2 linked regions of the Blastococcus colisei genome follow. The protein of the gene in region 1 binds, or shares a complex with, the protein of each later gene. Links are inferred from orthologs where the notes say so. Each region holds a gene or a part of one and is shown in the gene's direction. Other genes may lie near its edges. The genes, in order: uvrB and pcrA.

Region 1 (14,558 bases):
GGCTGGTGACCGTCCGCCAGCGGATCCGCGAGATCGGGGTCCGCCGCAGCTTCGGTGCCACGTCCGGCCGCATCTTCGCCGCCGTGATGCTGGAGAGCGTCTGCGCCACGGCGCTGGCCGGACTCCTCGCGGTCGGGGCCGCGATCGTCCTCGTCCGGAACCTGCCGCTGGAACAGCTGCTGAACAACGGCATCCCGATCGCGGACCTGCCGGGATTCCCGGTGGCCGCAGCGATCGAGGGCATGATCGCCGCCACGGCCGTCGGCGCTCTGGCCGGGCTGCTGCCCGCGATCATCGCCGTCCGCGCCAAGGTCATCGACGCCATCCGTTTCTGAACCGGCGGCCGCCCGTCGCTGGAGCGACCAGTGGACCTGTATGGCCCAGAAGACGTCCGCGAACGGGACGCAGGGGTCCACTGGTCGCCGGGTCCCCGATCAATCGCGGGTGAGCAGCGCCACGGGGAGGCGGGTCAGCAGCGCGTCGACGGCCAGGCCGTCCATGTCGGAGACGACCCGCTCGCCGGTGAACAGGTCGCGCCAGGCGCCGGTGGGCAGCTGCAGGGCCGTGTCGCCCCAGCCCGTGGCCGCCAGTCCGGCCGGCAGGCGGGTCGCCACGACGACGGCTCCACCGCGGTCGTAGGCGACGAGGTGTTCGGCGGCCGACCCGGTGACCCCGACCGGCTCGTACCCGCCGAACCACTCGGGGTGGTCGCGGCGGGCACGCAGCACGCGCGAGACCACGAGCAGCTTGGCCGCGCCGCTGTCGTCGACCGCCGGGATCTCGCCACGGTCGAGGTCGGCCAGGAGCTTCCGGCGCAGGGCGTAGTCGACCGGACGGCGGTTGTCGGGGTCGACGAGCGAGAAGTCCCAGAGCTCGGTGCCCTGGTAGACGTCCGGGACGCCGGGCATCGTCAGCTGCAGCAGCTTCTGGCTCATCGAGTTCGACCGGCCGAACGGCGCGATCCGGGTGACGAAGGCGTCGATGTCGGCCGTGGTGGCGGGATCGTCGTACGCGGCGTCGACCAGCGCGTGCAGGTGCTCTTCGAACTCCTGCACCGGATTGGTCCAGGTCGTCGATGTGCCGGCCTCGCGGGCGGCCTTCTCCACGTAGGCCTGCGCCCGCTCCCGGGAGAGCGGCCATGCGCCGACGATGTTCTGCCACACCAGGTGGGCCAGCGGCCGGTCCGCCAGCGGATGGCGCTCCAGCAGCGTGCGGACGAGCTGCGCCCAGTCGCTCGGGAGCTCGGCGAGCACGGCCAGGCGGGCGCGGACGTCCTCGCTGCGCTTGGTGTCGTGGGTGGACAGCGTCGTCATCGACTCGGGGTAGCGCTCCGCGCGGCGCTGCTGTGCGGCGTGGAACTCCGCGACCGTGCTGCCGAAGCGCGCCGGGTCGCCGCCCACCTCGTTGAGCGCGACGAACCGCGCCCACCGGTAGTAGGCGCTGTCCTCCACGCCCTTGGCCATGACCGGGCCGCTGGTCTGCTCGAACCGGGTCGCCGCCTCCGACCCGGCGGAGGACAGGACGGAGTGCAGGGCATCGACCGCGGCGACCAGGTCCGGGCGGCGGTTGCGGACGGCGGTGACGGTCGCGTCGAGGTGCTCGCGACCGTCGGGCAGGTAGCTGCGGTAGACGGGGAAGCTGGCCAGCAGCTCGGCCAGCGCCTCGGTCTGCTGGGCGACGTCGACTGCGCTGTTGCCCGCCCACCCGAGCTTCCCGATGACCCGGACCAGCCGGGCGACCTCCGAGCCGAGCATGCCGTCGGCGACCTCGCGCTTGCAGTCGTGGACCAGCTGCTCGTAGTCGACGTCCTTGCCGGCCAGCTCGGTGTCCAGCGCGGTCAGCGCCGCCTCGCCGGCGGGGTCGATCAGCACCTCGTCGACCTCGGCGAGGGCGTCGTAGCCCGTCGTCCCGGCGGTCCGCCACGACTCCGGCAGGTCCTCGCCCGGCTCGAGGATCTTCTCCACGACCGTCCAGCGGTTGCCGGAGGCCTCGGCGAGGCGATCGAGGTATCCCTCGGGGTCGGCCAGGCCGTCGGGGTGGTCGATCCGCAGGCCGTCGACGGCGCCGTCGTCCACCAGTTGCAGGACCAGCTCGTGGGTGGCGTCGAAGATGGCCGGGTCCTCGACGCGCAGCCCGGCCAGGGTGTTGATGGCGAAGAACCGGCGGTAGTTCAGGTCGGCGTCGGCCCGGCGCCAGTCGACCAGCTCGTAGTGCTGGCGGGCGTGCACCTCCTGCGGGGTGCCGGCTCCGGTGCCCGGCGCGATCGGGAAGCGGTTGTCGTAGTACCGCAGCTCACCGTCGACCACCTCCAGCTTCTGGACGTCGTCCGCCGAGCCGAGGACCGGGATGCGGACCTTGCCGCCGCCGAACTCCCAGTCGATGTCGAAGGCGGCCGCGTGCGCGCTGTCCTGGCCGTGCTTCAGCACGTCCCACCACCAGGGCGCGGCCGCGGGGTCGTCGACGCCCATGTGGTTGGGGACGAGGTCCAGCACCAGACCGAGCCCGTGCTGGTGCAGGCCGGCGACGAACCGGTCGAAGCCGGCCCGCCCGCCGCGGGCCTCGTCGATGTGCGCGTGGTCGACGGTGTCGTAGCCGTGGTTGCTGCCTTCGGCCGAGCGCAGCAGGGGAGAGGAGTAGGCGTGGGTCACCCCGAGGTCGGCCAGGTAGCCGGCCACCTCCGCGGCGTCCTCCAGGCGGAACCCGGCGTGCACCTGCAGGCGGTAAGTGGCGGCCGGCACGCGCCGGCGGTCGTCCTCCGTCACAGCGCGGGGCCGGTGAGGACGACGATCGAGCGCCCCTGCACCGTGACCGTGTCGCCCGGCTTGACCTCGACGGGCTCGACCTCGTTCATCTCCGCCGTGTCCAGGACCGTCGTCCAGTTCTGGCAGTAGTCGTCGCTGGGCAGCGTGAAGTCGAGTGGCTCGTGCGAGGCGTTGTACGCCAGGAAGAAGTGGTCGTCGGTGACGTACTCGCCGCGCTCGTCCATCTCCCGGATGCCGACGCCGTTGAGGTACACGGCCAGCGACTTGGCGTAGGCGGCGTCCCAGTCGTCCTCCGTCATCTCCTCGCCCGCGGGCGTCAGCCAGGCGATGTCCGGCACGGGATCGCCGAGTCCTCGGCGGACCGGACGGCCGTGGAAGAACCGGCGACGGCGGAACGTCGGGTGTTCGCTGCGGAGCTTGGTGACGGCCTTGGTGAACTCGAGCAGGCCCTCGTCGACGTTCTCCCAGTCGATCCAGGTGAGCTCGGAGTCCTGGCAGTAGCCGTTGTTGTTGCCGCCCTGCGACCGCCCCAGCTCGTCGCCGTGCAGCAGCATCGGCACCCCCTGGCTGAGCATCAGCGTGGTGATGAAGTTGCGGCGCTGCTGCGCCCGCAGCTGCAGGATCTCCGGGTCGTCGGTCTTCCCCTCGACCCCGCAGTTCCAGCTGCGGTTGTGGCTCTCGCCGTCGTTGTTGTCCTCGCCGTTGGCCTCGTTGTGCTTCTCGTTGTAGGAGACGAGGTCGTTGAGGGTGAAGCCGTCGTGCGCGGTGACGAAGTTGATGCTTGCCATCGGACGGCGCCCCGAGTGCTGGTAGAGGTCCGACGACCCGGAGATCCGGTCGGCGAACTCACCGATCGTCCCGCCCTCGCCCCGCCAGAAGTCGCGGACCGTGTCGCGGTACTTGCCGTTCCACTCGGTCCAGAGCGCCGGGAAGTTGCCCACCTGGTAGCCGCCCTCGCCGACGTCCCACGGCTCGGCGATGAGCTTGACCTGACTGATGATCGGGTCCTGGTGCACCAGGTCGAAGAACGCAGCCAGCCGGTCGACGGCGTGCAGCTCGCGGGCCAGGGTGGAGGCGAGGTCGAAGCGGAAACCGTCGACGTGCATCTCGGTGATCCAGTAGCGCAGCGAGTCCATGATCAGCTGCAGCGACTGAGGCGTCCGGACGTTGAGCGTGTTCCCGGTACCGGTGTAGTCCATGTAGTACTGCTTGTCGTCCTCGACCAGCCGGTAGTAGGCCTGGTTGTCGATGCCCTTGAACGACAGCGTCGGACCGAGGTGGTTGCCCTCGGCGGTGTGGTTGTAGACGACGTCGAGGATGACCTCGATGCCGGCCTCGTGCAGGGTCCGCACCATCCCCTTGAACTCCTGCACCTGCTGACCCGCCGTGGTGTCGCTGGCGTACTCGTCGTGCGGCGCGAAGAAGCCGATCGTGTTGTAGCCCCAGTAGTTGCGCAGGCCCTTCTGCTGCAGGGTGTCGTCCTGCACGAACCGGTGCACCGGCATGAGCTCGATCGCGGTGACCCCCAGCTCGGTGAGGTGCTCGATGATCGCCGGGTGCGCGATGGCTGCGTAGGTGCCGCGCAACTCCTCCGGGATCCGCGGATGGGTCATCGTCAGGCCCTTGACGTGGGCCTCGTAGATGACCGTCTTGTTGTACGGCGTCTTCGGCGGGCGGTCGACGCCCCAGTCGAAGTACGGGTTGACGACGACGGACTTCGGCATGTGCGGTGCCGAGTCCTCGTCGTTGCGCTCCTTGGTCTCGAAGTCGTAGCCGAAGACCGACGGGTGCCAGGCGATCTGGCCGTCGATCGCCTTGGCGTACGGGTCGAGCAGCAGCTTGTTCGGGTTGCAGCGCTGGCCCTCGGCGGGGTCGTAGGGGCCGTGCACCCGGAAGCCGTAGCGCTGGCCGGGATGGATGCCGGGGAGGAAGGCGTGCCAGACGTACCCGTCCATCTCGGGGAGGCGGATGCGCTCCTCGTTCCCCGCTTCGTCGAAGAGGCACAGCTCGACCTTCTCGGCGACCTCGCTGAAGATCGCGAAGTTGGTGCCGGTGCCGTCGTACGTGGCCCCGACGGGGTAGGCACTGCCGGGCCAGACCTGGGTCATCCTGGGTGTTCCTCCTGCGCTGGTGGCCCCGTGCCGGGGGCCGATGGGTCTCTCCGGCGATCTTCGCGGAGGAAGCATGGTGGGGCTGGACAGGGGTTTGTCGTGCCCTGGCGCGAGGCTGCGCACACCTGACTTCCCTGTGAGGCGCGACCCTTTCGTCCGGGGACGACGACGCCCCCCGCGGTCGGGCCGCGGGGGGCGTCGTGCGCAGGTCCGACGGGCCGCGGCGGGCAACCGCGCCGGGCGGGCGATGGACGACCCCGGGGGGCCGGACGCCGCGATCCGGGGTCCGACCTCGCCCGGCAACTCCGGGTGGCGCTGGTCCCCGGTCTGGAACCGCTCCTGCGACCAGGCACGCTAGGGGGGCGCCGCCGTCGAGGACAAGTAGCGGATGAGTTCCGGATGGCCCCGGGCGCACCAGTCGGCCCACGGAACCGCTCGGGCCCGTTCTGTCACACCGCCGTCGTACCGTTTCCCCGTGCCCACATCCACGGAGATCCGGCCCACGCAGGGGCGGTTCCAGGTCGTCAGCGAGTTCGAGCCCTCCGGCGACCAGCCCGCGGCCATCACGGCGCTGGCCGAGAAGGTGAACGCGGGGGAGAAGGACGTCGTCCTGCTCGGTGCCACCGGTACGGGCAAGTCGGCGACGACGGCCTGGCTCATCGAGCAGGTGCAGCGCCCGACGCTGGTCATGGCGCCGAACAAGACCCTCGCGGCCCAGCTCGCCAACGAGTTCCGCGAGCTGCTGCCGAACAACGCCGTCGAGTACTTCGTCTCGTACTACGACTACTACCAGCCCGAGGCCTACGTCCCGCAGACCGACACCTACATCGAGAAGGACTCCTCGGTCAACGACGAGGTCGAGCGGCTGCGGCACTCGGCGACGCAGAGCCTGCTCACGCGCCGGGACGTCGTGGTGGTGGCCACCGTGTCCTGCATCTACGGCCTGGGCACCCCGCAGGAGTACGTGGAGCGGGCGCTCAAGATCAGGCTGGGGGAGTCCCGCGACCGCGACGAGCTGCTCCGCACGCTGGTCACCGAGCAGTACACCCGCAACGACCTGTCCTTCACCCGCGGCACCTTCCGGGTGCGCGGCGACACGATCGAGGTCTTCCCGGTCTACGAGGAGCTCGCCTGCCGGATCGAGATGTTCGGCGACGAGGTGGAGCGGCTGTACTACCTGCACCCGCTCACCGGCGAGGTGGTCCGCGAGGTCGAGGAGCTCTTCGTCTTCCCGGCCACCCACTACGTCGCCGGCCCCGAGCGCATGGAGCGGGCGATCGGGGGCATCGAAGCCGAGCTCGAGGGGCGGCTGGCCGAGCTGGAGCGCCAGGGCAAGCTGCTGGAGGCCCAGCGGCTGCGCATGCGCACGACCTACGACATCGAGATGATGCGCCAGGTCGGCTTCTGCTCCGGCATCGAGAACTACTCCCGGCACATCGACGGCCGCGCGCCCGGCAGCGCCGGCTCGTGTCTCATCGACTACTTCCCCGACGACTTCATGCTGGTCATCGACGAGTCGCACGTGACGGTGCCGCAGATCGGCGGCATGTACGAGGGCGACATGAGCCGCAAGCGGACGCTCGTCGAACACGGCTTCCGGCTGCCCTCGGCGATGGACAACCGCCCGCTGAAGTGGGAGGAGTTCACCGACCGCATCGGCCAGACGGTCTACCTGTCGGCGACGCCCGGGAACTACGAGCTGGGCCGCACCGGCGGTGAATTCGTCGAGCAGGTCATCCGCCCGACCGGGCTGATCGACCCGGAGGTCGTGGTCAAACCGACCAAGGGGCAGATCGACGACCTCGTGCACGAGATCCGCATCCGGACGGAGAAGGACGAGCGGATCCTGGTCACCACGCTGACCAAGAAGATGGCCGAGGACCTCACCGACTACCTGCTCGAGCTCGGGATCAAGGTCCGGTACCTGCACTCCGAGGTGGACACCCTGCGGCGCGTGGAGCTCCTCTGGGAGCTGCGGCAGGGCGAGTACGACGTGCTGGTCGGCATCAACCTGCTGCGCGAGGGCCTCGACCTGCCCGAGGTGTCCCTGGTGGCCATCCTCGACGCCGACAAGGAGGGCTTCCTCCGGTCGGGCACGTCGCTGATCCAGACCATCGGCCGTGCGGCGCGCAACGTCTCGGGCCAGGTGCACATGTACGCGGACAAGGTCACCCCGTCGATGGCGCTGGCGATCGAGGAGACCAACCGCCGCCGCGAGAAGCAGATCGCCTACAACACCGAGCGCGGCGTCGACCCCCAGCCGTTGCGGAAGAAGATCGTCGACATCCTCGACGGCATCTACCGCGAGGCCGAGGACTCGGAGTCCGCCGAGCTGATCGGCGGCTCCGGGCGGCAGCAGTCCCGCGGCAAGTCGCCGGTCCCTGGTCTCTCGTCGAAGAAGAAGGCCGGCAAGGCCGGGTCGATCGATGTCCAGGGCCTGCCACGCGCCGAACTCGCCGACCTGATCACGCAGATGAACGAGCAGATGCTGGCTGCTGCCCGGGAGCTGCAGTTCGAGGTCGCCGCGCGGCTGCGCGACGAGCTGACCGAGCTGAAGAAGGAGCTTCGCCAGCTCGACGCCGCCCACGCCTGAGAGGAGCAGCGCGGCCGGGAACAAGGCAGCGGGTACGACCGTTGGCGACGTGAGGACCACGCGTCCCGGGAACGGGCACGTGGTTCTGCTGTGGAGGGGAGTATCCCGCCGCGGCAGCGTCGTCAGTACGAGGTCCCCACGGATCTCCGGCGCTGCCGGTCGTCACGCCAGGCGACGGGAGAGACCTCCGGAACCGACCCTGAGCGGCGCGAGCGCGCCGCCGAGTCTCCGGAGGACTGAACCTTGGACGTGCCCTTCTGGGTATGGGCTGTCACGGTCACTGCGATCGTGGGCATGCTCGTCTTCGACCTCGTCGGTCACGTGCGCACGCCGCACGCACCGACGCTGCGCGAGTCCGCGATGTGGTCGGCGCTCTACGTCGGCATCGCGATCGTGTTCGGCTTCCTCGTCTGGTGGGGCTGGGGCGCCGGCTTCGCCGGCGAGTACTTCGCCGGTTACGTGACCGAGAAGAGCCTCTCGGTCGACAACCTCTTCGTCTTCGTCCTGATCATGGCCGCGTTCGGCGTGCCACGGGAGCTGCAGCAGAAGGTGCTGCTCTTCGGCATCACGTTCGCGCTGGCCCTGCGGACCGTCTTCATCGTCGTCGGGGCGGCGGCCATCGCGAACTTCAGCTGGGTCTTCTACCTGTTCGGCGCGATCCTGATCTACACCGCGTGGATGCAGGCCCGCAGCGGCGGCCACGAGGACGAGGACGACTACAAGGAGAACGCCGTCCTCCGGTTCGCCCGCAAGCGCCTGCGGACCACGGACGAGTACCACTCCGACCGCATGACCGTGAAGCTGGACGGCAAGCGGTTCCTCACCCCGCTGGCCATCGCCCTGATCGCTATCGGGACGGCCGACGTCATCTTCGCCGTCGACTCGATCCCGGCGATCTTCGGCCTCACCCAGGAGACGTTCCTCGTTTTCGCCGCCAACGCCTTCTCGCTGCTCGGGCTGCGGCAGCTGTTCTTCCTCATCGACGGGCTGCTCGACCGGCTGGTCTACCTCTCCTACGGCCTCGCGGTCATCCTCGGCTTCATCGGCGTGAAGCTCGTCATCCACGCGCTGCACGAGAACGAGTTGCCGTTCATCAACGGCGGCGAGCACGTCACCGTGATCCCCGAGGTGTCGATCACGGTGTCCCTGCTCGTCATCCTCGCGACGCTGGTGGTCACGACCGTGGCCAGCCTCTGGCGGGTCCGCCACGACCGGCGTGAGCACCTCGTCGCCGAGGTGGCAGCGGCCGACCCGACATCCCTGTCGGCCGGTGAGGAGACGCCGGTGGACTCCCTCCGGGCGTCCAGCGAGTCCGACACCGACCGAGCAGGTAGCGTGAGCGCCGCGAACCCGGGCCGACGCGAACACTGACGATCGCGGCCGCCGGGGGGATGCGAAGGAGGGGAGTATCCCCCCGCGGCAGCGTCGTCATCACGAGGTCCCATGGCCTCCGGTGCTGCCGGTCGCGCGCCCGCCGGCGTGCGGTGGGAGAGACCTCCGGTGCTGAGACTGCTTGTCCCCCGGAGGAACCCACCGCATGGAGCTACCCGTCTGGTTCGAGATCACGACGTTCGTGGGGCTCACGGTCCTGCTGCTCGCCGACCTCGCCATCGTCGCTCGTCGACCGCACGAGCCCTCCATCAAGGAGGCCAGTCTCTGGGTCGGCTTCTACGTGAGCCTGGCGCTGATCTTCGGCGTCCTGATGCTGGCGTTCACCAATGGCACCTACGCCACGGAGTTCTACGCGGGCTGGCTCACCGAGTACTCGCTCTCGGTCGACAACCTCTTCGTCTTCGTGATCATCATGGCGCGCTTCCAGGTGCCACGGAAGTACCAGCAGGAAGCGCTGATGATCGGCATCATCATCGCCCTGGTCCTGCGCGGGATCTTCATCCTGATCGGTGCCGTGGTCATCGAGCGGTTCGTGTGGGTCTTCTACATCTTCGGCGTCTTCCTGATCTACACCGCGGTCAACCTCGTCAAGCACCGTGGCGAGGACGAGGACTACGAGGAGAACGCCTTCATCCGGCGGATGCGCAAGATCCTGCCGATCACGAAGGACTACCACGGCGCGAAGATCCGGGTGAGCGAGAACGGCAAGAAGATGTGGACGCCGATGATCGTGGTCATCCTGGCGCTCGGGACGACCGACCTGATCTTCGCGCTGGACAGCATCCCGGCGATCTTCGGCCTGACCCGGGAGCCGTTCATCGTCTTCACGGCCAACGTCTTCGCCCTGATGGGCCTGCGTCAGCTGTACTTCCTGCTCGGCGGCCTGCTGAAGCGGCTCGTGTACCTCTCGCTCGGACTCGCGGTCATCCTGGCCTTCATCGGCGTCAAGCTGATCCTGGAGGCGCTGCACGAGAACCAGCTGCCGTTCGCAGGCGAGCGCGAGCCCATCGAGGCGGTGCCGCACATCCCGATCTGGCTCTCGCTGTCGATCATCCTGGGTGTGCTGATCGTCGCCACGGTGGCCAGCCTGGTGAAGACCCGCGGTCAGCTCGCCAGCGCCGGGCCGCCGGACATCGACCCCGAGACGGCGAAGTCCGTCCCGACCGGGGGTCCCGAGGCCGCGGCCGCTGCCGAGGCCCGCATCGCCGACGAATCCGGCGAGGAGCGCAGCCGCCGCTGAGCGGCGGCGGAACAGACGTCGGCCGCGGCCGGTTGACTCGTCTCCGTGGGTGAGGGGACGGACGCCGGCCGCGTCGCCGGGCTCGTCGGGTTGCTCTTCGGCCTCGCCGGGATGGGCAGCGCAGCCGTCGCGGTCACGCTGCCGGCGATCGCGGCCGACCTCGACCTCACGACCGGCGGGGTCTCATGGGTCATCAGCCTCTACGCCCTGATGCTCGCGGTGGCGACGGCGATCTACGGCCGGGCTGCTGACCTGGCGGGCATCCGCCTGCCCCTCCTGGTAGGGGTTGGCCTGATGGCCGGCAGCGCGGTCCTCGGAGGCTTCGCGCCCAGCATCGAGGTGCTGCTGGCCGCTCGGGTGCTGCAGGGCATGGGAGCGGCCGCGGTGCCCGTCCTCGGCATGGCCATCGTCAGCGCCCGTTACGAGGGCGCCGTCCGGACCACCGCCCTCGGTCAGGTCGCCGGGACGGCAGCCGCCGTGAGCGCACTCGGCCCGCTGGCGGGTGGCCTGGTGGCCGATCTGGCCGGCTGGCGGGCAGTCGTCGCGCTTCCCGCGCTCGGACTCCTGGTCGTCCCCGCTCTGTGGCGAGCCCTGCCGACGCAGGGAACGGGTGCCCGGCTCGACGTCCTGGGCGCGGTGCTCGTGGCCGCCACGGCGGCCGGACTGGTGCTGCTCGTGCAGTCGCCTGCCTCGGGAGTCCTGGTGGCGACGGTGGGGGCCTTGCTGCTGGGCCTCGGCGTGCCCGCCGTCGCGGCCCGGGTCCGCCGCCGCCCGGAGGGCTTCCTCCCGCGGCGAGTCGTCCGTGAGCCCGTCGTCGTCCGCAGCGCACTGGCCGCCTCGGCCGTGCCGGCGGCCTGGTTCGCTCTGCTGATCGCTGTTCCGGCGGTCCTCGCCGTGCGCGGGTGGACGCCGCTGCAGGTGGGACTGGCGCTCGTACCGAGTGCCGTCACCGGCTTCCTCGCTCCGCGTCTCGCGGGTCCACTGCTCGCGCGCCTCGGGCCGGCCCGGTCCCTCGTCGTCTCCGACGCGACGGCGGCGGTGGCGATGGTCGTCGCCGCCGTGGGAGCGGCGCGCGGCTCGGCGGCTGTGCTCGTGACGGCGGTGGTCCTCGTGACGCTGGCCTTCGGTCTCGGCCAGCCGGCCCTCATGGCCGCCGTGGGCGGTGCCGTGGCGGCGGACGTCCGCGGCGTGGCCCTGGGCATCGCCACGCTGGTCTTCCTCGTGGGCGGGGGCGTGGGCTCCGCGGTCGTCGGCGGGATGGGGGAGGTCCTGGGTCTCGATCGCAGCCTGCTGCTGCTTGCGACGCTGCCGCTCCTGGGCAGCCTGGCGCTGGTGAGCACCATTCGCGCGCGGACGATCCGGTCCTGAGCCCAGCGCTGCGGGTCCGGAGGTCACGCGGCGCCCTGCACCCCGGACGGACTAGCGTCGCGGGCCATGCGCCCTGACGATCTCGCGCTCCTGCGCACGCCGGGGGTGCCGGCCGTGTCCCCGGACGGCCGGATGGCCGTCGTCGCCGTGGCCCGTCCGGACCTGGAGGCCGACGAGTACCGGAGCCAGCTGTGGGCGGTGCCCACCGACGGGTCCGCGCCGGCTCGTCCGGTGACCTCCGGTTCCCGCGACAGCGCCCCGGCGTTCTCACCGGACGGCCGCTGGCTGGCCTTCCTCAGTGCCGAGCGGGGCGGGAAGCCGCAGATCTGGCTGCTGCCGACCGCCGGCGGGGAGCCCCGCACGCTCACCTCGCACCACCTCGGCGCGGGGGCGCCGGTCTGGTCACCGGACTCGCGTCGCCTGGCCTACGTCGCCCGGGTGCCGGAGCCCGGCCGCTACGGCACGGTCGACGGCGTGGGGGCCGAGGCGGAGGCGCCACGGCTGATCACCTCGCTGCAGTACCGGCGCGACGGGGTCGGGTTCCTCGCCGACAAGCCGAGCCAGGTCTTCGTGCTCGGCCTCCCGGCCGACTTCGCCGACGACATCGCCCAGCTGCCGGAGCCGGTGCAGGTGACCACCGGTGACGCCGACTGCGAGGACGTCACCTGGCGCCCGGACGGCGGTGAGCTCGCGTTCGTGTCCGCGCGCCACCCGCGGGCCGACCGCGATCTGGTGCGAGACGTGTACGCCATCCGGCCGGACGGGTCCGGGCTGCGGCGGGTGACCGCCTGCCGTGGCGACACCGCGCTGCCGGCCTACGCCGGTGACGAGCTGTACGTCACGGCAACGCCGGACCTCGGCCCCGAGGGAGTCGACTTCGTCGCCCGGCAGGCGGTGCCGTGCCGGGTTGCCGGCGACGGCGCCCTCGAGCCGCTGCTCGACCCGGAGGAGCACCACCGCGGGGACGAGACATCGTCCACGGTCGTCGTCGACGGCGCGGTGCTGGTCGGCGTCGAGCGGCGCGGCAGCGTCGAGCTGCTGCGGGTACCGCTGGACGGCGGCGTGCCCGAGGCCCTGATCGACGGGCCGTTCACCGTCCGCGGCTTCGCGGCCGCCGGGGGAGTCGTCGTGGCCGTCGTCGCGCACGACCGGTCCGCCGGTGAGCTGATCGCGCTCACCCCCGGACAGCGCCGGCTGCTCACCGCATTCGGCCGGACGCTAGGCGAGACCGGTCGCGTGCACCGGATGGCGGAGCGGACGGCCCCGGCTCCGGACGGCCATCAGGTGCACGGGTGGGTCACCACCCCGCCGGGTCCCGGTCCGCATCCCGTGCTGCTGACCGTCCACGGCGGGCCGTTCGCGCAGTACGGCTGGACCCTGTTCGACGAGATGCAGACCTACGTCTCCGCCGGGTATGCGGTGGTCCAGTGCAATCCGCGGGGCTCCTCCGGCTACGGAGCCGAGCACGGCCGGGTGATCCGCGGCGGCTGGGGCGGGCTCGATGCCGGTGACGTCCTGGCCTTCCTCGACGCGGCCCTGGCGGACCCGGCGCTCGACGCCGACCGGGTGGGGGTCATGGGCGGCTCCTACGGCGGCTATCTCACCGCCCTGCTGATCGGGCGGACCAACCGCTTCGCCGGTGCCGTCGTAGAGCGGGCGTTCCTCGACCCGGTGAGCTTCGTCGGCTCGTCCGACATCGGCTGGGTCTTTCCCGACCAGTACCTCGGGACCGATCCCCACCGGCTGGCGGCGCAGAGCGCGATGACGAACGCCCCCGGGATCACCACGCCGACCCTCGTCGTCCACTCCGAGGAGGACTGGCGCTGCCCCGTCGAGCAGGGTGCCCGGCTCTACGTCGAGCTCAAGCGCCGCGGCGTCCCCTCGGAGCTGCTGCTCTTCCCGGGGGAGGGACACGAACTGAGCCGCTCGGGGCGGCCCCGCCACCGGCTGGCCCGGTTCGAGCACATCCTCCGCTGGTGGGCCCGCTGGCTGCCGACGGAGCAGAACCCCGGATCTGGAGCGGACGAGCTGGTCGACCAGCCCGTCGCGGACGGCGAGCTGATCGACGTCGAACCGGCCGGCGCCGAGCCGCTCAGCGTGCGCGCCACCCGCGTGAACTGATGTCCCGCGCGATCGAGCTCCTGGCAGGGTGGCGGCACTCGGGTCGCCGGAGGAAGGAAGTGCACACCGTGGTCGAGCGCCGGTTGCCCCGCTGGCAGGAGCTCCAGGAACTGGTGAGGCCGCGACGCCCGTCCGGGAACGCGACCGAACGACGGCTCGCGCGGGCGGCCACGATCGGCGACCTCCGGGAGATCGCTCGCCGGCGGGTGCCCCGCGCTGTCTTCGACTACACCGACGGCGCCGCCGGGGCGGAGATCAGCCTGCGGCGCTCGCGCGAGGTGTTCGAGCGGGTGGAGTTCCGGCCGCGGGTGCTGCGGAACGTCTCCGTGGTCGACCCGTCGACGACGCTGCTGGGCACCCGCTCCGCCCTGCCGCTGGTCTTGGCGCCCACCGGGTTCACCCGTCTCATGCACACGGAGGGGGAGTCGGCCGTCGGCCGGGTCGCCGAGCGGGTCGGTGTCCCCTACGCGCTGTCCACCATGGGGACGACGTCGCTGGAGGCGCTGGCCGACGCGGCGCCCGGGGGGCGGCGGTGGTTCCAGCTGTACCTGTGGCGCGACCGGGAGGCCAGCGCCGCTCTCGTGGAGCGGGCTCGCGCAGCCGGCTACGAGGCGCTCGTGCTGACCGTGGACACCCCCGTGGCCGGACCGAGACTGCGCGACGTGCGCAACGGGTTCACCATCCCGCCCGCACTCTCCGCGCGGACGGTGGTCAACGCGGCCCTGCACCCCCGCTGGTGGGTCGATCTGCTCACCACACCGCCGCTGGAATTCGCCTCGCTGCGCTCCTGGGGCGGCACGGTGGCCGAACTCGTGGACCGTGTGTTCGAGCCGGCTGCCGTCCTGGCCGACGTGCGCGCGCTGCGGGCGAGCTGGCCGGGCGCGCTCATCGTGAAGGGGATCCTGGACGCCGACGACGCGCGCGCCGTGGTCGACGCCGGCGCCGACGCCGTGGTCGTCTCCAACCACGGC
Region 2 (14,621 bases), 1.1 Mb from region 1 along the record:
GCTGGGGCTGGTGGTCGGTGGCGTCATCGCCCTCGAGGTGGGTCGCGCCGCTCGACGCCGGGGCACGAAGCTGCACTACCCGCTGCTCGTCGCCAGTGCCTACTCCGGCTTCGCCGTCTGGCACATGGGGTACAGCGCCACCGGTCCCCTCGCCGCCGCGACGCCCGGCAGCTTCGTCGAGGAGGCGATCGGCCGGACCATCCCGATCAGCGAGACGGTCTACTCGCCGTGGAACCTCATCGCGATCGTGGTCGCCGTCGCGGCGATCCTCGGGACCGTCGTCCTGATGGCCCCGAAGGGCAAGGACCGGATCATCGAGCTCCCCGAGCGGATGGGGGAGGAGGAGCCCGACGTCGCGCTGAAGGACCCGGAGACCCCCGCCGAGCGCATGGAGGCCTCCCGGCTGGTCACCCTGATCCCCGGCCTCGCGCTGCTGGCCTACCTGGGGGTCTACTTCGCGCAGGAGGGCTTCGATCTCACCCTCGACATCGTCAACTGGAGCTTCCTCGCCGCCATCCTGCTGATCGTGCGCAGTCCGGCAGAGCTCGCCGAGCTCGTGGGCGGGGCGGTGCGGACGGTCGGCGAGGTGCTGCTCCAGTACCCGCTCTACGCCGGGATCATCGGGATGATGACCGCCTCCGGGTTGGCGGCCCAACTCAGCGGCTGGTTCAGCGACATCTCCAGCCCCGGCACTCTGGGGCTGTGGGCCTTTCTCTCGGCCGGCCTGCTCAACATGTTCGTCCCGAGCGGCGGCGGGCAGTTCGCCGTCCAGGCGCCGATCTTCCTGAACGCTGCCGACTCGCTCGGGGTCGATCCGGCCGTCATCACGATGGCGATCGCCTACGGCGACCAGTGGACCAACATGATCCAGCCGTTCTGGGCGCTGCCGCTGCTCGCCGTCGCCGGGCTCGGGGTCCGGGACATCTTCGGGTTCACCGCGATCACCTGCCTGATCACCGGGATCGTGTTCGGCGGGACGATGCTCGTTCTCGGAGCCGGTTGAGCGGTCAGGCGGTGTGGACGACGTGGAAGGCCTCGGCGAGCCTGCCGTCGGCCAACCCGAAACGCTGCGCCGTCTGACCCATCCAACCCGTCACGAACTGCTCCAGCTCGGGCATGTGGCCGACCTGCGTCACGTGGCAGCGCAACGCGGCCATCTTGCGGTCGAGCACGTCGGTGACGTCCACGGGGTGGTCGGCCCGCGGGCTGGCGCCCAGCCACACCTCCGACACCGTCCAGGCCTCCAGCCCCTCCTCGTCCAGCAGCTCCGGGAACGCGAACGGATTGCGGGCGTCGGGGTAGACCGCGCGCATCGTCGCCTCGCCGACGGTCATGTGGTCGGGGTGGCTAGCGGCGACCCGCTCCCAGAACCGCTCCGGCGAGGTGGTCAGGACGCGCTGCGGCTTCACCTGCCGGATGACCCGGCTGATGTCCCGGCGCAGGTCGAGGGTCAGCTCCAGCCGCCCGTCGGGGTAGCCGAGGAAACGCACGTCGCTCACTCCGACCGCGGCTGCGGCGGCCTGCTGCTCGGCCCGCCGGAGGATCGGCATCTGCTCCCGAGGTGTCTCGTCGAAGCCGCCCGCGTCGCCGTCGGTCACGATGCAGTAGACGACCTCGGTGCCGGCCGACGTCCAGGTCGCGACGGTCCCCGCCGACCCGAAGTCCACGTCGTCGGGATGGGCGAGGACGCAGAGGACCCGCTCGACGTGCTCGGCCGGATTGCGGGGGAGGGGCGGGGTCACCCGCGCGAGCCTAGAAGTCGTTCGCGGCGGCGGAGAGGCCGGAGAGCTTGTCCGGGTTCCGCACGATGAGGACCTGCTCGACGACGCCGTCGGCCACGACCAGCGACATCGCCAGCAGCGGCTCCTCCCCGGCCCAGGCCACGATCCCGGGGGCGCCGTTGACCTCGGCGACCTCGACCCGCAGGCCGGGAAGGCTGAAGCCCTGCGTCGCGGTCGCGGCGACGAACCGGGCGACCTTCTCCGCACCCAGGATGGGGCGGAGCGCGGCCTTCGCCTTGCCGCCGCCGTCGCTGACCAGCACGACGTCCGGCGCGAGGACGGCCAGCAGCGCCGCCAGATCACCGGAGGCGCAGGCGGCGAAGAACCGCTCGGTCACCTCCCGCTGCGACTGCCGGTCGGTGTCGAAGCGAGGACGGCGGGCGCGCACGTGCTCGCGGGCGCGGTGGGCCATCTGGCGGACGGCGACCTCGGTGCGGCCCAGCGTGCCGGCCACCTCGGCCATCGACATGCCGAACACCTCGCGCAGCACGAAGACGGCCCGCTCCGTGGGGGAGAGCGTCTCCAGGACCACCAGCAGAGCCAGCGACACCTGCTCGCCGACCTCGGCGGCCTCCGTCGGGTCGACCGGTGCGGACCCGGAGGCGACCAGTCCCGCGCCGGTCAGGAGCGGTTCCGGCAGCCACGGACCGACGTAGCTCTCCCGCCTGCTGCGGGCCGAGGTCATCCGGTCCAGCGCGAGCCGAGTAGCGGTCTGCACGAGGTAGGCCCGCTCGTCCGCCACCTCGCTCCGGTCGGCCGCAGACCAGCGCAGCCACGCGTCCTGCACGACGTCCTCGGCGTCGGAGACGCTGCCGAGCATCTGGTAGGCCACCGAGAACAGCAGCCGCCGGTGGCGGTCGAACGGAGCGAGCGCCGAGGTCATGCCGGGCGGCCGGGGATCTCGCAGCGGTCCCTGAAGCCCTGGCTGGTCAGTCCGAGGGCGCTGTTGAACCGCGACCGGCTGTTCTCCACGGACACCATCATCGTGAGCTCGACCAGTTGGGCGTCGTCCAGCCGGCGACGCAGTGCAGCGACCATCTCGTCGGTGACCCCGACCGGCGTGGTGCTCATCGCCTCGGCGTAGGCCATCACCTGGCGCTCCAGGTCGGAGTAGACGTCGCTGTCGCGCCAGCGCGGGACGTCGCGGAGCTTGGCCGGGTCGACGCCGTCCTCGGCGCTCACCCAGTAGCCGAAGTCCATGCACCAGGAGCAGCCGATCGTGGCGGCCGAGGACATGACGGCCAGCGCCTTCAGCGTCGGGTCGAGGTGGTTCCACCGGGCGAGCGACTGCTCGTACCGGATGTAGGTGCGCAGGACGCGGCCGTTGTGCGCGATCGCCGCACCCGGGTCGAGAACCGTGCCGTAGGTGCGGCGCGAGTACCACTGGGTGAGCCGGTTGAGCAGCGTGCGGGGCGGGTCGAGGGGGATGCGGGCGTCGTCGGTCGCGGTCATGTCGGTTCCTCTCCATCGGGTGGGTGCACTCATGGAGACGGAACAGCGCAGCCGGATGTGACACGGCCGGGAGATCAGGGCCGGAGCCGGTCGGGTCCAGCCCCTGGCGACCCGACCGGCCCGGCGACCGGATGCACCCTCGGCCCCTCGGAGAGCGGCGAAGCGGTGGCGCCCGGTCCCCGGCAACATCCGGGCGCTCCGCGGGGTCACGGCGGACACGCCCGGTCGCGCCGGACGTCGGGATCAGCAGAGGCCGGGTGCGATACGTCGCACCCGGACGGGCGCACGGGCGCAGTGACGGGACGCGGGTGCAGATGCTGTCGCCCGGAACCTGGCGGCGACGTCGGCGGGCAGGCGGTGCCCGAACGGCGGCACGGGCATCGGTTCGTGCATCGGCCTCACGTCCTTCCGGTGGGCGGTGACCGGAGGAGGCGCGGGACGGGACGCCGGATACAGCGCCCGCCGCGAGAGGCCGGCGGGCACACTCTCGCGGTGGACACCTTCACCCTCTTCCTCGCGCTGCGTCCCGAACCACCGCTGGACCAGGCGGCCGTCGACGCGCTGGGTGGAGTACTGCGCCCCGGGGACGACGACCTGCGCGTGTGGCGCGAGGAGGGGCGCGGCCTCCTCCGGGTGTCGACGGAGACATCCGCCGAGGGGCTCGAGGCGGCGCTGGAGCTCGCGCACGGGCTGGGCGCCGAGGTGCTGGCGGAGTGCCCGGGGACGCTGCTCGAGGTCTCGGCCCTGGGGGACGAGGACTCCCTGGTCTGGCGCGCGGTCCCCTGACGGTCCCGCTGTACGGCCCCGTCCCGAGGCTCGCCCTGAACGTCGAAGGACGGGGACCTCGTTCAGAGCCGGCCGCGACCCTGACGGAGCAGCATCATGCCGAGCGCGGCGCCGTCGGCACCCAGCGCCGCCTCGAACCGCGCGAGCACCTGCTGCTCACGGGAGAGGTTGAGTCGCGTGCCGCCGCTGGCCGACCGCAGCGCGCCGATCTCCTGCGAGATGGCCAGCCGGCGCCGGACGAGCTCGATGATCTCGGCGTCGCACGCGTCGATCGCGGACCGCAGTTCGCCGATGCGCTCGATCTCGGTGCCGGTGACGGCGACGGGCGCGGAGGAGGCGGTGAGGGCGCTCATGGGATGTCCTTCGGGTGCTGGTGGCCCGTAGGTCCCCGGAAACGAGAAAACGCCCCGGGGCTCTTCGGGCCCGGGGCGTCTGTTGCGGCGGAGTGCTCAGCCAGCGGTGACGGACACCGGATCCCGGTGACCGTAGTAAAAGCTGACCGTGGCGAGCACGGACCGGAGTCTGCCACAGGTCCGACGCGATCGCCACGATCGGCTCGTGGGACGGGTGGGGTGGACGTGGACGGCGCCCGGGGAGTGTCCCCCGTCCGGCTTACAGTGATGTGGTCATGAACCCACCCCACGAAAACGCTCCGCTGGCGCTCCACGTCTCCGCGGGGACCCCGGGATGAGCGTCCAGGAGGCCCTGACCGGGCCGCAGCAGTCCCTGCCCGGAACCGAGGCCCTCCAGCGCACCGCCAAGGGCCCCGTCGGGCGCGAGCTCGAGCGGATGCTCGCCGGTCTCAACGGCCCACAGCGCCAGGCCGTCGTCCACGAGGGCGGGCCGCTGCTCATCGTGGCCGGCGCGGGCTCGGGGAAGACCCGGGTGCTCGCGCACCGGATCGCCTACCTGCTGGGTGCGCGCCACACCCAGCCCGGCGAGATCCTCGCGATCACGTTCACGAACAAGGCCGCCGGCGAGATGAAGGAGCGGGTGGCCCACCTCGTCGGGCCGCGCGCCCGCGCGATGTGGGTCTCGACGTTCCACTCCATGTGCGTGCGCATCCTCCGCGCCGAGGCCGCCAAGCTGGGCCTGAAATCGTCGTTCACGATCTACGACCAGGGCGACTCGGTCCGGCTGATGACGATGGTCGCCCGCGACCTCGACCTCGACGCCAAGCGCTACCCGGGCCGCAGCCTCGCCGCGCAGGTGTCCAACCTCAAGAACGAGCTGGTCGACGAGGAGGGCTACGTCCCGCAGACGGCGCCGGAGAAGGTGCTCGCGGAGGCCTACAAGCTCTACCAGCAGCGGCTGCGCCAGGCGCACGCCATGGATTTCGACGATCTGATCATGAACACCGTGCACCTGCTGCAGGCGTTCCCCGACGTCGCCGAGCACTACCGGCGCCGCTTCCGGCACGTGCTGGTCGACGAGTACCAAGACACGAACCACGCCCAGTACATGCTGGTCCGCGAGCTGGTGGGCGACGGCACGGGCCCGGTGCCCATGGCCGAGCTGTGCGTCGTCGGCGACGCCGACCAGTCGATCTACGCGTTCCGCGGCGCGACGATCCGCAACATCGACGAGTTCGAGCGCGACTACCCGCAGGCCACCACGATCCTGCTGGAGCAGAACTACCGCTCCACCCAGCGGATCCTGAAGGCCGCGAACCAGGTCATCTCGCGCAACACCGGTCGCCGTCCCAAGAACCTGTGGACCGACTCCGGCGACGGCGAGCTGATCGAGGGCTACGTCGCCGACAACGAGCACGACGAGGCCGCCTGGGTCGCCGAGCAGATCGACGCCCTGGTCGACGAGGGCGTGGCCCAGCCGAAGGACATCGCAGTCTTCTACCGGACCAACAACGCCTCCCGTGTCTTCGAGGAGGTCTTCATCCGGGTCGGCATGCCCTACAAGGTCGTCGGCGGGGTGCGCTTCTACGAGCGCAAGGAGGTCCGCGACGCGCTGGCCTACCTGAAGGTGGTCGCCAACCCGACCGACATCGTCAGCCTGCGCCGGGTCATCAACACCCCGAAGCGCGGCATCGGCGACCGGGCGGAGGCATGCATCGAGAACTTCGCCGACCGCGAGCGGATCCCGTTCGCCTCGGCGCTGCGCCGGTGTTCGGAGGTGGGTGAGCTCGCCACCCGCTCGCTGAAGTCGGTCCAGGAGTTCGTCGCGCTGCTGGAGGAGTTCGAGCAGCTGGTCGAGACCGGTTCGGGGCCCGCCGCGCTGCTGGAGAGCATCCTCGACCGCACCGGCTACCTCGCCGAGCTGCAGGCGAGCACCGACCCCCAGGACGAGGGGCGGGTCGACAACCTCAACGAGCTGATCTCGGTGGCCGCGGAGTTCGAGGCAGCCAACCCGAACGGGACGGTCACCGACTTCCTGGAGCAGGTGTCGCTGGTGGCCGACGCCGACCAGATCCCGGTCACCGGCGACGACGCCGGCGTCGTCACGATGATGACGCTGCACACGGCCAAGGGCCTGGAGTTCCCGGTCGTCTTCCTGACGGCGCTGGAGGACGGCGTCTTCCCGCACCTGCGCGCCCTGGGGGACCCGCGAGAGCTGGAGGAGGAGCGGCGGCTGGCCTACGTGGGCATCACCCGCGCCCAGCAGAGGCTGTTCCTCTCACGGGCCCAGGTGCGCACCAGCTGGGGGCAGCCGTCGTACAACCCGCCGTCCCGGTTCCTGGACGAGGTCCCGCCGGACACGGTGCACTGGGCCCGGCTCGAGCCGGCCCCGGCGTCGACCGGCTACTCGTCGGCCCAGTCGCGGGTCGCCGCGACCGGTCTGTCGACCGGTGGCCTGCGCGGTGGCGCGGGCAACCGGGCGGTCATCGCGGTGGACGTCGGCGACCGGGTCAGCCATGACGCGTTCGGCCTGGGCACCGTGGTCGAGGTGACCGGCGTGGGCGACAAGGCCCAGGCCACGGTCGACTTCGGCTCCGGCGGCACCAAGCGCCTGGTCCTCAGGTACGCCCCCCTCGTGAAGCTCTGACTCCCTGGCTCAGCCGTGCTCTAGGGGTTGTTCTCGCCCTTCGGGGACGATGCAGCGCTCCGAATGTGTGAAGAACACTCCCGAAGCCGCGCTCGAACGACCGTCAGATCTGCACGCCGCGCTCGGCGAGCCAGTCCTGCGGGTCGAGCGGGCGGCCGTCGATGTCGCCGCGGTGGATCTCGTAGTGCAGGTGCGGCCCGGTGGAGTAGCCCTCGTTGCCGACCTTCGCGATCTGGTCGCCGGCGTGCACGATGTCGCCGGCCCGGACGTCGTAGTACCGCATGTGCCCGTAGATGTGCACGTTGCCGTCGGCGTCCTGGATGTAGACGGCATTGCCGAAACCGGAGACGCGGCCGGCCTTGATGACCACGCCGTCGGCGGCCGAGTAGATCGGAGTGCCGAGCGGGGCGGCCAGGTCGAGGCCGTAGTGCATCTGGCCCCAGCGCATGCAGTAGCAGGTGGTGAGCCGGCCCTGGGTGGGGAGCACGGTCTTCGGGGCCCGCGCGGCGCGGGAGGCCGCGAGCTCGCCGAGCCGGGCCTGCGCCTCCGCTTCGGAGATGCTGCGGCGCACGCCGGCGTCGTCGATGCCCCCGCTCAGGGCGAGGTCGGCGGCGACGCCGAGGCCGTAGTCGGAGGCGGTGCCCGTCAGTTCGTCCGATGGTCCGGTGAGGCCGGGGACCGCCGCGAGGACGGCGCCGGCGATCAGGGCGGCGAGCCAGAGGTGGGCTCGGCGGCCGGGAGGGTGGGGGAGCCGCCGGGTCCGGGGGCGCGTGGCCGGCTCCGCGGTGACCGGCTCCGCGGTGACCGGCTCCGCGGCGGTGGCCGTCGGCCCCGCCGTGGAGACGGCGGCGGGCGCTGTCCGCGTGGCGTCGACGATGGGGGCGCCCAGGGAGGCGGTGTCGCGCTCGGTCCCGGGCCGCTCGAGGACCTGGGGTGCACTGCTGCGAGACATGGCGCACCTTCCCGGACGAGCGCTGCCCTGCCGAGCCGTGTGGCGGCCCGCCGGGGGAGCGGCGGTGGCTGAGGACGACCGGGTCCGGTCGTCCACCGGTGGTCACCGGCGCCGTGATCGAACCGTAACGATGTGTCATGGCACGGCAAAGCACCGCACGGCACGTGTCGCGTTGTGTGCGCGGTGTGATGAGGCTCGGACGGCAGGACGGCAGGACGGCAGGACGGCAGGACGGCAGGACGGCAGGACGGCAGGACGCTGGCACGCGGGTACGACGGAACCGGCATGACCGCGGCCGCGCCTACGGCGACGCGCCCGGGAACGGCTCAGGCGACGGCGGTGCGGCCGACCGCCGGCCGGTCCGTGGCCTCGCGACGGCCGGCCAGCGTCGCGGCGACCTCGTCGACCACCTGCCGGTGCCGGGGCAGGCTCATGTGCCCTACTCCCCGGACCAGGACGTTACGGGCGGCGAGATCGGGGTGGTCGCACCGGCCCGACCGCGTCGGCAGTACCACCTGGTCGAGATCGCTGTAGATCGCCGTGACCGTGGTCCGGCAGGCAGGGGCGGGCTCGGCGAGCTCCCGCAGCACCGGTGATCCCGGCCGGAGCTGGCGGATCAGCGGGGTGGGGACGACGTGGGCGAGGACCGAACCCTGGTGCGGGGTCCCGAGGGTCACCAGCGACTCGACCCGACGGTCCCCGCCCTGGCGCTGCACGTGGTAGCGGGCGATCAGTCCCCCGAGGCTGTGCCCGACGACGTGCACCCGGTCGTAGCCGGTCTGCTCGCAGAGGCGCTCGATGTGCGCGCCGAGATCGGCCGCTCCGCGGGCGACGTCGGTGAGGAGCGGGCTGTAGTTCCAGGTGCAGACGTGGGCGAACCCGCGCCGGCGCAGGCTGCGCTGCATCACGGAGAAGACCGACCGGTTGTCCACCAGGCCGTGCACGAGCAGTACCGGGATGCGGGCGGCCAGCGGATCGGCGGCGAAGAGCGCCCGCACCGTGGGTGGTTGCTGCCCCGGGCGGTTGCGCGGGTCGGGCCGCAGTGCCGGTACCCGCGTGCCGAGGGGATACATGAGCACGTGGGCGCCGACCCAGGCGAGTTCGGTGAGGCCGCCGGTCAGCGTGGCGGGGCTGCACAGGGCGCGCAGCGTGCCCCCTGGCGTGCCGACGGGTGCCGGTCCGGTGTGCGACTCTGGGTGGCGCTCCGGACCACTCGTTGCACGCATGACCGATCTCCCCGACTGTCCTCCACCGGCATCGGCGCGGTTCGGCCTCGCTGGTCCGTGGATATGTGTCCGTCGATTTCACGGTAATGCGCTCGTGTGATGCGCATCACACACGACTCTCCGGATCGTCGGCGGATCGAGTCCGGTTCGTGACCGGATCGCTGCCATCCGGAACCACGCGACCGCTGCCCGCGGTCGCAGACTGAGGTCGATTCCGACGACCTGGGAACCGAAGGGGGAACCGTGTCCCGCGACGCCCGAACGGGGCCGACCAGCCGCCGCGTGACGCCGACCGCGCGCCGCGGTGCGGTGCGGCCGACGCCGTCGGCGCGCCCGGCCACGCAGCAGGCAGGGACGCCGACGCCGGGGGAGGGGCTCGTCGTCGGCCCGGTGCCCCCTGGTGCTCGCGTCGCCGGGGTGCTGCTCGTACTCGCCGCCCTGGCCGGCGTCGCGGCCGCCTTCCCCACGTATCTGGTCGTGGGCGGCCAGGACCTGTCGGCGGTGGACGGGTTCGGCAGCGCGCTCGTCGCCCTGCTCGTGCCCGGAGTCCACCTCGCTGTCGGCGGCGCCCTCCTCCGGGGAGCGGTGCCGAAGTTCGGTCTGGCCTACGCGGGTGTGGCCGGGGCGCTGGGTGTCGGACAGCTGCTGATCGAGCTCTACCACGGCAGCAGTTCGACGACCCGGCCCGCGGTCGAGGTGCTCGCCGGGGAGCGCGTGCTCACCAGCGGCGTCGAGGCGGCGCCCGGCTGGGTCCTCGGCGTCGTCGCCCTCGGGCTCACCGTCCTCGCGGGCGTCGTGGCCATCTGGTCGTGGGGTCGGACCGTCATGGAGGACGGCGGCGCGCTCGACTCCGTCCGCTCGGGCCTGGCCGGCTCCGCCGTGCTGCTGGGCGTCACGGCCGTCCTGTGTCTCTCGCTGCCGTCCTCCGACGTGCCCGACGAGCTGGTCACCGACCCCGCGACGGGTCTGGAGACCGTGGTGACCCAGGAGGGCCCGCGGGCGTTGCTCGAGCGCCCCGGGCTCGCGCTCCTGGGTGGGTTGCTGCTCGCCGGCGCCGTCGTCCTCTGCTCGGTCATCGCGCCGTCGCTGCGCCCGCGCCTGGCCGTCGTCGGGGGCCTGCTCGGCGTGACCGTCGTCGTCCTGGGGGCGGCGCTGACCGGGGTGCGGGACGCAGCCTCCTCCGGCGAGCTGGAGTGGACCCTTCCCGGAGCGGGCCTGCTCGTCGCCGGGCTGGCTTACGCGGCGCTCACCGCGCTCGCCTGGCGCCTGCGCCGTGGCCGTTCCTGACCGCGATCAGCGCAGCTGCTCCTAAGCTACGTCTCGTGGACGAACGCATCCGGGTGGTCATCGCCAAGCCGGGCCTCGACGGGCACGACCGCGGCGCGAAGATCGTGGCGCGTGCACTGCGCGACGCGGGCATGGAGGTCGTCTACACCGGCCTGCACCAGACGCCGGAGCAGATCGTCGAGACCGTGATCCAGGAGGACGCCGACGCCGTGGGGCTGTCCGTGCTGTCCGGCGCCCACATGACGCTCTTCGCCCGCCTGCGCGAGCTGATGGACGAGCGCGGCATCGACGACGTCGTCGTCTTCGGCGGCGGGATCATCCCCGACGAGGACATCCCGGAGCTCGAGCGCCTGGGCATCGGCCACATCTTCACGCCGGGCGCGACCACCACCGAGATCGTCGACTGGGTGCAGCAGAACGTCGGCGCCCCCGCCTGACCACGGACCAGGCATAGGTACCAATACCTGCGTCTCGGGGCCCAGAACGCAGGTATAGGTACCTATGCCTGGCTCAGTCGACGACGGGCAGCGTGAGCTGCTGGATGTGGTCGGGGCCGGTCGCGAGGCTCACCGGCTGCGGCACGGTGGACCCCCGGTAGGCCAGGTCGCCGCCGGCGAGGACCACGGCCAGCCGGTGACCGGCCTCGAACCGGTGCACGATCGCCGGCAGCTCGATGGTGACCGGCTTCGTCACGTCGGCGACGCGCGCGGGGGAGATCAGCCGGTACGGCAGCTCGACCGTGCCGTCGGGGCCGATGTCGTAGACCTTGGCGTAGACCACCAGCTGCCCGGCCGGTCCGGTCGGCTGCGTCGCGGCCACCGCGGGGGCATCCAGCTGCACGGTGAGCCGCGGGGAACCGACGACGTCCAGCGGCTCGGCCAGCGGCGGCGTGGCGAAGCGGATCGCCGTCCCCGGGGGATCGGTCACCGGACCCGACTGGTCGAGGAATGCGGTCTCGGTGTAGTTCGGCCCGAACGGCGCCACGCTGCTGTACGCGCTGACGCCGGGGACGACCTCCGCCTGGCTGTCGACCAGCGCACCGCCCTGGAGGCCGCCGCCGGACAGGTGCAGCGTCCGCTCCTCACCGACGGGGTAGGACGGCGCCGAGGCGTAGGCCTCCTCGATGTCGCCGGTCTCCTCCATGACCCAGCCGCGGTAGTAGTCGAACGCCGGCTTCGGAGCCGGGCCTCGGCCGCGGACGTAGTGGTCGAACCAGGCGAGCGCCTGGCGGCCCTGGTAGGAGTCCTCCGGGTTGCGCTCGTCCAGCTCTCCCGGCCGCGGGCTCGGGCCGCTGTGGCCCCACGACTGCCAGACCAGCGACACGGGGGTGCCCTGCTCCTTCAGGGCGGTGTACGTCGCGACCGACTCCTGCAGGTTGAACAGGGTGTCGGCCTGGCCCTGCGCGATGAGAGTGGGGACGCGCACGTCGGACACGTAGCCGGCCACCGAGTTCGACCGCAGGAACTCGACCGACTCCTGGCTGGCGAAGCCGGTCGCCGCCACCTCCGCGAGGGCGGTGCACACCGGGGCGTCGAAGTTGAGGCAGTTCTCCCGCGCCAGGTCCTGCACCTGCGCCGGATCGGACAGCGCGGGGAGGTCCTGCACCCCGTTGGCGAACCCGAGCGCGGTGAACAGCAGGGACCACTGGTACTTGAAGACGCCGGTGTTCGCCGAGCTGACCGAGCCGCTCCCTGCCGCGCCGCCGGGGATCCCGCTGTTGTCGGGGTTGAGCGAGTAGGCGAGGTCGTTCCACGTGATCATCGGGATGATCGCGTCGAGGCGGTCGGTGCCGGCCGCGTGCTCCACCGCGGCGGCCGCGAACTGGATCTGGCCGCCGTAGGAGCCCCCGACCATCCCGACCGCGGGGTCGTGGGCGACGCCGGTGCGGCGATCCTCGCGGATCACCTGGTCGACGAGGACGCGCGCACCGGTCGCGTCGTCCACCGCGACGATCGACGGGTCGCCGCCGAGGAACCGCAGGAGCTGGCCGGCCGCCGCGCCGTCGTGCTCGCGGTCGTCGAGGGTGATGGGGCAGAGGTCGCCGTCGACGAATCCGAGGCCGGTGTAGGAGAGCGTCACGTACCCGTGTTCACCGAAGCCCTGCGCGAAGTCTGCCTGGTCGTCCTTCGTGCCGCCGAAGCCGTTCGTCGTGAGCAGTGCCGGTCCCGGCCGCCGCGCGGTCACCCCGGCCGGCACGTAGAGGTCGGCGTCGATCTGGCACGTCCGCCGCTCGGGTCCGAGTCCGGTCACGGTGATCGTCAGGTCGCGCGGCACGACCTCGGTGGCAGCCGCCGGCGGAGCCAGCGCGGTCATGCCTCCGGCGGCCAGCACGGTGGTGACCAGGGCAGTTGCGGCTCGGCGCACGGACGGCTCCTCATCGGCGGCGATCGGGGCGGTGCGGCGGGCGGCGAGCGCTCCAGGAGCTCCGGAGTGCAGCGATCGGGTGACGCACCGTGTGATGCGCCCCACGCCTTCCCGGCCCCTACAACGCCCGAGGGGGCGGCGGGGTTACGGGCGGTCTACGGTGCCTGTTCGTGGATCTCTTCGAGTACCAGGCCCGTGACCTGTTGGCCTCGCACGGCGTCCCCGTGCTCCCCGGCGGCGTCGCCGAGACGCCCGAGGAGGCGGAGGCGATCGCCCGCGAGATCGCCCAGCCCGTCGTCGTCAAGGCGCAGGTGAAGGTGGGCGGCCGCGGCAAGGCCGGCGGCGTCAAGCTCGCCGACGACCCCGAGGACGCGAGGGCCCGCGCCCAGGACATCCTCGGGCTGGACATCAAGGGGCACATCACCCACAAGGTGATGGTGGCCCAGGCCAGCGACATCGCCGAGGAGTACTACTTCTCCTACCTGCTCGACCGGTCCAACCGCACCTTCCTGGCCATGGCCTCGAAGGAAGGCGGCATGGACATCGAGCAGCTCGCGGTCGAGCGGCCCGAGGCGCTGGCCCGCATCCAGGTCGACGCGTCGAAGGGCGTGGACGAGGCCAAGGCGGCCGAGATCGTCGACGCCGCCAACTTCCCGGCCGACGTGCGCGACCAGGTCATCGCGATCGCCGTCCAGCTGTGGGAGGTCTTCACCCAGGAGGACGCCACCCTGGTCGAGATCAACCCGCTGGCCAAGGCGCCCGACGGCACCGTCCTCGCGCTCGACGCCAAGGTGACCCTCGACGCGAACGCCGACTTCCGGCAGGCCGAGCACGCCGCCCTCGAGGACGCCGCCTCGGCCGACCCGCTCGAGGCCGCCGCCAAGGAGAAGAACCTCAACTACGTCAAGCTCGACGGCGAGGTCGGGATCATCGGCAACGGCGCCGGGCTGGTCATGAGCACCCTCGACGTCGTCGCCTACGCCGGCGAGGAGTTCGGAGGCGTCAAGCCGGCCAACTTCCTCGACATCGGTGGCGGCGCCTCGGCCGAGGTGATGGCCAACGGCCTGCACATCATCCTGGGCGACCCGGCCGTCAAGAGCGTCTTCGTCAACGTCTTCGGCGGGATCACCGCCTGCGACGCCGTCGCCAACGGCATCGTCTCCGCGCTCGGCATCCTGGGCGACGAGGCGACCAAGCCGCTGGTCGTCCGGCTCGACGGGAACAACGTCGAGGAGGGCCGGCGGATCCTCGCCGAGGCCAACCACCCCCTGGTGACCGTGGTCGACACGATGGACGGCGCCGCGCGCCGGGCCGCCGAACTCGCCGCCGCCTAATCGCCCCTCGAACCGACAGGACACCAGAATGTCGATCTTCCTCAACGAGAACAGCAAGGTCATCGTCCAGGGCATGACCGGCTCCGAGGGCAGCAAGCACACTTCTCGCATGCTGGCCTCCGGCACCGCCATCGTCGGCGGCGTGAACCCCCGCAAGGCCGGGACCAGCGTCGACTTCGACGGCGCCAGCGTCCCGGTGTTCGGCGGTGTCGCCGACGCCATGAAGGAGACCGGCGCCGACGTCAGCGTCATCTTCGTGCCGCCGCCGTTCGCCAAGGCCGCCGTCATCGAGGCAGTGGACGCCGGGATCGGGCTCGCCGTGGTCATCACCGAGGGCATCCCGGTACACGACTCGACGTACTTCTGGGCGCATGCCCAGGGCAGCGCCACCCGGATCATCGGGCCCAACTGCCCCGGTCTGATCAGCCCCGGGCGCTCC

The links.
Region 2: the proteins of uvrB (region 1) and pcrA are in contact, whole or in part, in a crystal structure (PDB 7EGT), measured with the Thermus thermophilus proteins. The link is inferred for Blastococcus colisei from one-to-one orthologs. Residues at the interface, in WP_096411307.1 of Thermus thermophilus: Glu23, Leu25, Arg26, Asp27, Gly28, Glu29, Arg30, Phe31, Arg55, Glu326, Asp327, Phe328, Glu379, Ser382, Gln383, His398, Gly400, Arg401; in WP_096412145.1 of Thermus thermophilus: His654, Arg656, Phe657, Gln666, Asp668, Glu669, Lys680, Arg681, Leu682, Ser683, Lys685, Tyr686, Ala687.

What each region holds. Positions count from the first base shown.
Region 1 is NZ_VFQE01000001.1:1,879,046-1,893,603, forward strand. Bases 4,975-7,907 are described here. They hold uvrB (excinuclease ABC subunit UvrB), read left to right. Parts: upstream 4,975-5,348; coding sequence 5,349-7,466; downstream 7,467-7,907. Other genes in these bases: FHU33_RS08960 (TerC family protein), read left to right, coding at 7,761-7,907. Also shown: FHU33_RS08940 (ABC transporter permease), read left to right, coding at 1-335; treY (malto-oligosyltrehalose synthase), read right to left, coding at 435-2,738; glycogen debranching protein GlgX, read right to left, coding at 2,759-4,870; more of FHU33_RS08960, read left to right, coding at 7,908-8,837; FHU33_RS08965 (TerC family protein), read left to right, coding at 9,004-10,098; FHU33_RS08970 (MFS transporter), read left to right, coding at 10,144-11,466; FHU33_RS08975 (alpha/beta hydrolase family protein), read left to right, coding at 11,533-13,587; FHU33_RS08980 (alpha-hydroxy acid oxidase), read left to right, coding at 13,647-14,558. UniProt on the Escherichia coli protein: The UvrABC repair system catalyzes the recognition and processing of DNA lesions. A damage recognition complex composed of 2 UvrA and 2 UvrB subunits scans DNA for abnormalities.
Region 2 is NZ_VFQE01000001.1:802,863-817,483, forward strand. The notes cover bases 4,367-7,362. They hold pcrA (DNA helicase PcrA), read left to right. Parts: upstream 4,367-4,706; coding sequence 4,707-7,019; downstream 7,020-7,362. Other genes in these bases: FHU33_RS03910 (chorismate mutase), read right to left, coding at 4,367-4,372; FHU33_RS03920 (M23 family metallopeptidase), read right to left, coding at 7,123-7,362. Also shown: FHU33_RS03885 (short-chain fatty acid transporter), read left to right, coding at 1-1,003; FHU33_RS03890 (PIG-L deacetylase family protein), read right to left, coding at 1,008-1,742; RNA polymerase sigma factor SigJ, read right to left, coding at 1,753-2,664; FHU33_RS03900 (carboxymuconolactone decarboxylase family protein), read right to left, coding at 2,661-3,233; FHU33_RS03905 (hypothetical protein), read left to right, coding at 3,726-4,019; more of FHU33_RS03910, read right to left, coding at 4,082-4,366; more of FHU33_RS03920, read right to left, coding at 7,363-7,971; FHU33_RS03925 (esterase/lipase family protein), read right to left, coding at 8,298-9,197; FHU33_RS03930 (hypothetical protein), read left to right, coding at 9,480-10,484; icmB (coenzyme B12-dependent isobutyryl CoA mutase small subunit), read left to right, coding at 10,520-10,921; FHU33_RS03940 (CocE/NonD family hydrolase), read right to left, coding at 10,995-12,848; sucC (ADP-forming succinate--CoA ligase subunit beta), read left to right, coding at 13,019-14,182; sucD (succinate--CoA ligase subunit alpha), read left to right, coding at 14,211-14,621. UniProt on the Escherichia coli protein: A helicase with DNA-dependent ATPase activity. Unwinds DNA duplexes with 3'-5' polarity. Translocates on single-stranded DNA with 3'-5' polarity. Initiates unwinding more efficiently from a nicked substrate than double-stranded DNA.